One region of the Marinomonas maritima genome, then DNA from elsewhere that is predicted to be linked to it. Evidence: riboswitches for the same ligand, from Rfam matches in the RefSeq annotation. Region 1 holds a riboswitch; the other holds the start of a gene.
The links. Region 1 has a riboswitch for FMN ahead of M3I01_RS04240 (6,7-dimethyl-8-ribityllumazine synthase). Riboswitches for the same ligand answer to the same signal wherever they lie in the genome.

Region 1 (3,425 bases):
TAGCCACGTGGCGTATAAATCCACTGTTTCTCGCCATTTGTAATGTGTTTGGTATCGGAATTCCCCACGCTCACCATGGTAAACATATCAACGTCTTTTGCGTCCAATTCACCAAGGGTAGTAAAGGTAATTTCTTCTTCTGGGCGCGTTAGTTGACGGCCTATCATCACAGGAGTACTGGCAGGACGGTATTGCAGTAAGACATCGCGAGCATGATTAAGTTGCCAGTCACGCTTTTTGGAAACAGGATTATAAAAAGACACGACAAAGTCGCCCGCCCCACAAGCATGAAGACGCTTGTCGATGGTTTCCCAAGGGGTTAATAAATCTGAAAGGGAGATAGTACAAAAATCGTGGCCAAGCATGGCGCCGACTCGGCTTGCTCCGGCTTGCATCGCAGAAATACCAGGGATTACTTCGATATCCACGTCCAGCCATTCTGGATGGTTTTCTTTACCTTGCAACTGCAAATCCAGCAGTTCAAAAACGAGTGTCGCCATCGCATAGATTCCGATGTCACCGCTGGAGATCAAGGCTGTATTTTTACCTTGCGCGGCTAAACTCAACGCAAGACGAGCGCGTCCGATTTCTTCACCTAAAGGAAGATTATGAAAGGTTTTTCCTTCGCTTAATTCGCCCAATAAATCTAAATAATAACCGTATGCAACCCAATCGCTGCACATCGCCAATGCCTTAGTTGCATTCGGCGCCACCAAGCCTAAATCTCCAGGCCCCATGCCCATCACAAATAATTTACTCATGCCATCTCTACAATATAATCAAGCGTCATAGGACGCGAATGGCATCATTGTACACGGATTGCAAATCCGACGAGATGAAAACACCATTATTAAAAGTGAGCGATGTTCAGGTAGAAGGACCTAGGACTCAACACGAACAAGGCGGCAATGATTTTTTTCCATGTCATTAAACTCTAATTCAGCACTATCATCATGAATCCAAAAAGACACGCCTTCGCCCAAGTAAAATGCGCCAGAGGCACTCACCGCATGGGTTAGTCGATAGGTTTTTTCTTTCCAAGATAATTGGGCTTGTTCTGCATGAAAATAAATATTTAAAGGCATACCTTCACAAAGGTAGACAGCAGAATTGGTTTGCTCGGTGTTTTCTATTTCATAAGTGTCATCGTACGCTGTTCTGTCTTTATCTACTGAGCTACAAGCAACCAAGCCCAACACAGAGAAACCAACCAAGATACTTTGTGAAAAAAATTTTTGGATATGCATTATATGAGACTCCATTCTATTTCAGAACTACTTTTCTAATCTATTTACATTCAAATAAACAGAACAAACAATGCCAATATAAAAGACATATTTTTATATTAAGCCAGTAAAAACGCCCTACTAAACAACTGCGATTATTAGTTACTTTTTGTTACCAAAAACGACCCAATATCACTAAGTAGCTTAAAACATGCAAATCTTACACAAAAAACCCTTATTTTGAAACAAATCACGCTTTGACAGTCGATGATAAAAGCAAGTATATTCCCCCTGTCGGATCATTCCGACTTCGTTCTCGGGGCGGGGTGTAATTCCCCACCGGCGGTAAGGAATTTATTTCTAAGCCCGCGAGCGCCTAATGGAAGTCTTTCTTTTAGGGTCAGCAGATCTGGTGTAACTCCAGAGCCGACGGTTACAGTCCGGATGATAGAGAGCGCGTCAGACAAGACCTCTAATGGTGTCGTATTTTGCGTCACCTTATTTAAGGTATGCCATATTTTATGGTGTATTTGCCTGCCCGTTCGCCCTGATTCACCTTATATTTATAGGATTTTACAATGAATCAGAGCTCAACGAATCACATTGATTTCACACCATCCACAAAACGCATTGCGATACTTCACGCTTCTTGGCACGAAGACATCGTGCTTAATTGTGTTGAAGGCTTTAAAAACGAATTAGTCGCACGTGGTTACGACGCTTCTTTAATTGATGTCATCCCTGTACCAGGCGCTTATGAGATTCCACTGCAAGCAAAATTACTCGCTAAAAGTGGACTCTATTCCGCCATCGCTGGCACGGCGTTGGTTGTCGATGGTGGTATTTATCGCCATGACTTCGTCGCGCAAACGGTATGTAGTGCGTTAATGCAGGTTCAGCTGGAAACAGAAACACCGGTACTAACCGCTGTACTGACACCACACAACTTCCATGAACATGACGAGCATAAAGATTACTTTAGCCGCCATTTTGTTAAGAAAGGCCTAGAACTTGCCAATGCTTGCGACCAAGCCATTCGATTAACAGAAAGCGCAAAAGCGCTGTCATAAATCGTCAATGTCAAACTGAAAATGCCTCCTGCTCTCACGAACAGGAGGCATTTTTTATGTCTGCTATTTTTTTTTCTGTTATTGTTTTGCTGTTTTATTGTTTAAAAGCAACAGAACTTAAACAACGAGACTTTAACGACAGATAAAGCACATCCGTTTTATCTTCTTCAGTACACAGACTCAGCATATCATCGATAAAAAAGCCCAGTGCTCGTCGCTCTATTTGCTCAATGCCTTGCTGCTGATCCATAGTCAAATTGCCATACTTTGACGCAGCGCCAAAATCGCCAAACAAGACATGCCCCTCTTCACTGATCAATATATTATGAGCATACAAATCACCATGACTGACTTTTTTCTCACAAAAATGAAGGACTAGACGATCGACCTGTTCGACAATGTAGGCGATCTTTTCAAGCGAAAACTGCAAACCCGCCAAAAACGTATCTCGCGTGCAAGATACCAAACTCGGCGGTTGCCCTAAGTTTGTGTAATGCGAAGGAATTAGCTCCATCACCAGCGCGGAGCAATCCTGATCAACCACTTTGGCTAATGGCTTAACCAGATTGTCATGACTTCCTACGGCCAAACAAGCATCCAGTTCATCTTCAGGATAACCATCACTGGTTACTTCACCCTTAAAGACCTTTACCGCGACCGTGTCTGGAAAATCGAACGAATTACGCTGCCAAGTCGCTAATGAAATAACACCTGACGCCCCCTGCCCTAACACTTGATGCAATGCCAAATCACCAAACGGCACTGTTTTAAACTCATCATGAGAATCACGTTCTACACAAAATGGATTCCCAGAAAACGCCAACCACGCTAGACGAGGCAAACTCAACAGCACATCAGGAAAGGCATTAAGTCTATTCGCAGACAACCTGATCAATTCTAATTTATGGCAATGTTCAATGGAGTCTGGAAGCAAGGTTAAACGATTTCCCGCCAATGCCAATTTTTGTATGCGTTCCAATCTGCCAATGTCTTCTGGAAGTTGCTCAATTCGGTTATCCGTGAGAATTAACCAGCGAGTCAATGACGGTAATGCTGCAGAAGACACTCGAATAATCTGATTGCTTTTAAAACCAATCATTTCTAACTGCTGACATCCCCCTAAAACCTC
Region 2 (3,425 bases), on a different contig from region 1:
ACCGCTTTAGTTTTTCGTATGCGACGAATAGAGTCCACAATCAACATGGCAAGAGCGGACCAAATAAGCACGAAGGTTGTGAGTTTTTCCGCGCTTAATGGCTCGTCATATAAGAACACCGCTAGAAAAAACATCCCCGTTGGACCAATGTATTGGAAGAACCCCAGCGTCACGAGACTGACTCGGTTCGCCGCCGCCGCAAAGCACATTAACGGAACCATAGTGACAGGACCCGCAGCAAACAGTAACCAATTTATACTCGCATTATTTTCGAAAATATTGGCAGTAGGGGAATCACTCATCATTAAATACAAGAGAGCGAAAGGCAAAAGAATGGCTGTCTCAATCGCCATGCCGGTAAAGCTATCAACAGCTATTTTTTTACGTACTAAACCATAAAATCCAAAGGTAATCGCTAGGGAAAGCGCAACCCAAGGCAATGAGCCAAACTGAATGACTTCAAAAACCACGGCGCAGAAACACAGAACGACTGCCGCTTTACGTACTCTATCCAGCTTTTCTTTAAAGAAAATGACACCCAATAAAATACTAATTAATGGGTTAATGTAATACCCCAAACTGGCGCTTAACATTTGATTGTTTTGTATCGCCCAGATAAATGTCCCCCAATTCACCCCGATCAAAATCGTCGATACAAGCATGGCCATCAAAGTTTTAGGTGATCGCAAGACGGTTTTCAATGCATTGGTATAACGCAGTAAAATGATTAAAACCAAGACGATAAGGCACGACCAAATCACTCGATGAGCAAGGACTTCCGTCGCGGACACGAAAGACATCTCTTTGAAATAAATAGGCGCGATGGCCCACAGAGTAAACGCCGTTAGCGCATAAAAAATGCCACTTCGAGAAGAGCTTTGCATTGAAATCATCCTTTTCAATGAATGTTTATTTTTAGAGAGTGAGTGTATAGGAATATGACGCGCGTTAGAAACAGAGTATTTCACTATCGTGTTCACAGTTCTTATTGCCTAAATAAGATGATGCGTTTAAAGTTAAACGATAATTTTTTACATTAATCGAACTTCGGGGCGGGGCGAAACTCCCCACCGGCGGTGATTTTGAATAGGTTTGCTAATCTAATCAAACAGCCCGCGAGCGCTTCATTCTTTTTATTGTGATGACGAATCTGTCGTTATGGTACATCGAATTAAGGTCAGCAGATCTGGTGAGACTCCAGAGCCGACGGTTACAGTCCGGATGATAGAAGATCGACCAAGCAACGAAAAAAACATGACTCTTTATTGAGTGATGGTTCTGTTCGTTGGCGCCATTTATGCGTTTTAGTTTGCATTCCCTTGGTTATGTAAACGGCTTGGTATATTCCTCATCACCCCTGTACATCTTATTCGCTGGAGAAACCAAAGATGGCAGGTACATTTTTTATCATGATCGCGTGTTTCACGTGGGCACTTGATACCTTAATTCGTTACCCTTTGTTGGGCGCGGGTTATTCCACTCTACAAATTGTATTAATTGAACATCTCACCTTGGTGCTGTTTGTCAGTCCTATGCTGTGGCGCTATCGCCATGTTTATCGACATATGTCGATAAGTGGCTTTTCATGTTTGTTTTTTATTGGCGGTATCGGTTCGGCCATGGGGACCTTGGCGTTCACCGAAGCCTTTCATTATTTGAATCCAACCGTTGTTATCTTACTTCAAAAGTTACAGCCCATCGTGGCAATTTTGCTAGCGTATTGGCTATTAAAAGAACAAATTGAAACGCATTTTCTTCGCTGGGCGGCGGTTATTTTATTCGGCAGCTTTGTGATGATGTGGCCAGATCTACGTTTGTTGGGCGATGCGCAATGGCATTATTCGAGTGATAGCGCGAGCCTTTTAAAAGGCTATGGCTACACGTTGATTGCGGTGATTGCATGGGGCGCCGCGACGGTGTGCGGTAAATATTTATCCCATCAGCACATGCCAGCGAATGCGATTATGTCAGGTCGCTTTGTGGCTGGACTGTTGGTGTTATTGCCTTTGGCGTTGGCGCAATCTGATAGCTTGACGACGATGACATCGGTGGATTTCAGCTTAGTCATCGTCATGGCCTTGTTGAGCGGATTCATCGGGATGTGGTTCTATTATCAAGGGCTCAAAACCGTACCCGCACAACTCGCCACTTTGGCCGAACTGTCTTTCCCTGTGTTTGCCGCCGCCATTAATTGGCTGTTCTTGGACATGGGATTAACGGGTTATCAAATCATCGGCGGCTTGATGTTGATTTTCGGCAACATCGGCCTGCGCATGAAAGAGCTGAGAAGAACGGATTTAGCGTCAGCGGCTCAGTAGTATTGATGGCAAAAAGCCGGATGCTTTATAGGTCAGGCTTTTTGCTAGTCTTTTATTCTCTCATTTGTTTTGCCGTTCGAGGTGCTGCTCTCATACGGTATTATTTCCTCTTTTGATTCCGTAAATAGTCACCCTTTTTTGCTACTTTTTGTTTTAGAATAGCGCTCTATATTTGTCCATAAGGTCAACTTTAAGTGCGTCGCTCGATCTTGATGGCTTATATCTGGTCTACAAAAGGAAGCTCAATGCCAAGTACCCCCTCTTATTCGTCGGTTGTTGCATCAAAAACGCAATGGTTGGAAATCATTTTGCTTTGGATTGCGGGGATTTCTGCCGCCATGCAATTTGCCAAGTTTTCTGTCTCCTTTGATACCTTGTTAAATCATTATCAAACCACGGCAACATTAACAGGCGCTGCGCTGTCTGCGGTGGGATTAATTGGGTTAGTGTTTGGTGTGTCTGCGGGCATGATTGCTAGCCGTGTTGGGTATTTAAAAGTGTTGGTAGGTGCTTTGCTGCTGGGTGGCTGTTTGTCGTTTATTCAATCTTTTTTACCGCCGTTTAATGTGTTGTTTGTCACCAGAATACTAGAAGGACTTTCTCAGTTAGGCGTTGTTGTGGCTGCGCCAACGTTAATTGCGAAGTTAAGCGCGCCTCAGCATAAATCATTGACGATGGGCATCTGGGGAACGTTTTTTGGCGTTGCGTTTGCGGTATGCGGTTGGGTCGGTAAAAACCTTCTAGATCAATATGGCTTGTCTACGTTGTTTTTGAGTCATGGTATTTTGATTTCGACCATCGGTGTCGTGTTACTGGTCATTTTGAGGAAAAACCCCGTGTTGGATTTGGCGCCTGCTGCTGACAACCAAGGTGGATTCTTTTCTCAAATGATGAGGATTTACCGTAATCCACGTGCTCTTTTACCGAGCTTTGTTTTCCTATTTTATACCTGCACTCTGGTGTCTGTGTTGACTTATGTACCTGGTCTGATCAGCGAGCTGTCTTTGCAGAAGTGGATGTTGGTTCTATTGCCTTTAATCACTACGAGTGGAACATTTTTAGCGGGCGCCATTGCGCAATACTGGATGCGACCTCAACGAGTGGCAT

Region 2: it holds a riboswitch for FMN, as region 1 does, so the genes downstream of both, M3I01_RS18185 (DMT family transporter) here and M3I01_RS04240 (6,7-dimethyl-8-ribityllumazine synthase) in region 1, are expected to answer to the same signal.

The regions. Positions count from the first base shown of each region.
Region 1 is NZ_JAMZEG020000001.1:870,909-874,333, reverse strand. Features, by position in the region: gene cobJ (precorrin-3B C(17)-methyltransferase) at 1-761, opposite strand, end outside; gene M3I01_RS04245 (MliC family protein) at 882-1,247, opposite strand; FMN riboswitch at 1,535-1,686, shown strand; gene M3I01_RS04240 (6,7-dimethyl-8-ribityllumazine synthase) at 1,805-2,296, shown strand; gene M3I01_RS04235 (leucine-rich repeat-containing protein kinase family protein) at 2,391-3,425, opposite strand, start outside.
Region 2 is NZ_JAMZEG020000005.1:169,575-172,999, forward strand. Features, by position in the region: gene rarD (EamA family transporter RarD) at 1-884, opposite strand, end outside; FMN riboswitch at 1,040-1,237, shown strand; gene M3I01_RS18185 (DMT family transporter) at 1,389-2,318, shown strand; gene M3I01_RS18190 (MFS transporter) at 2,564-3,425, shown strand, end outside.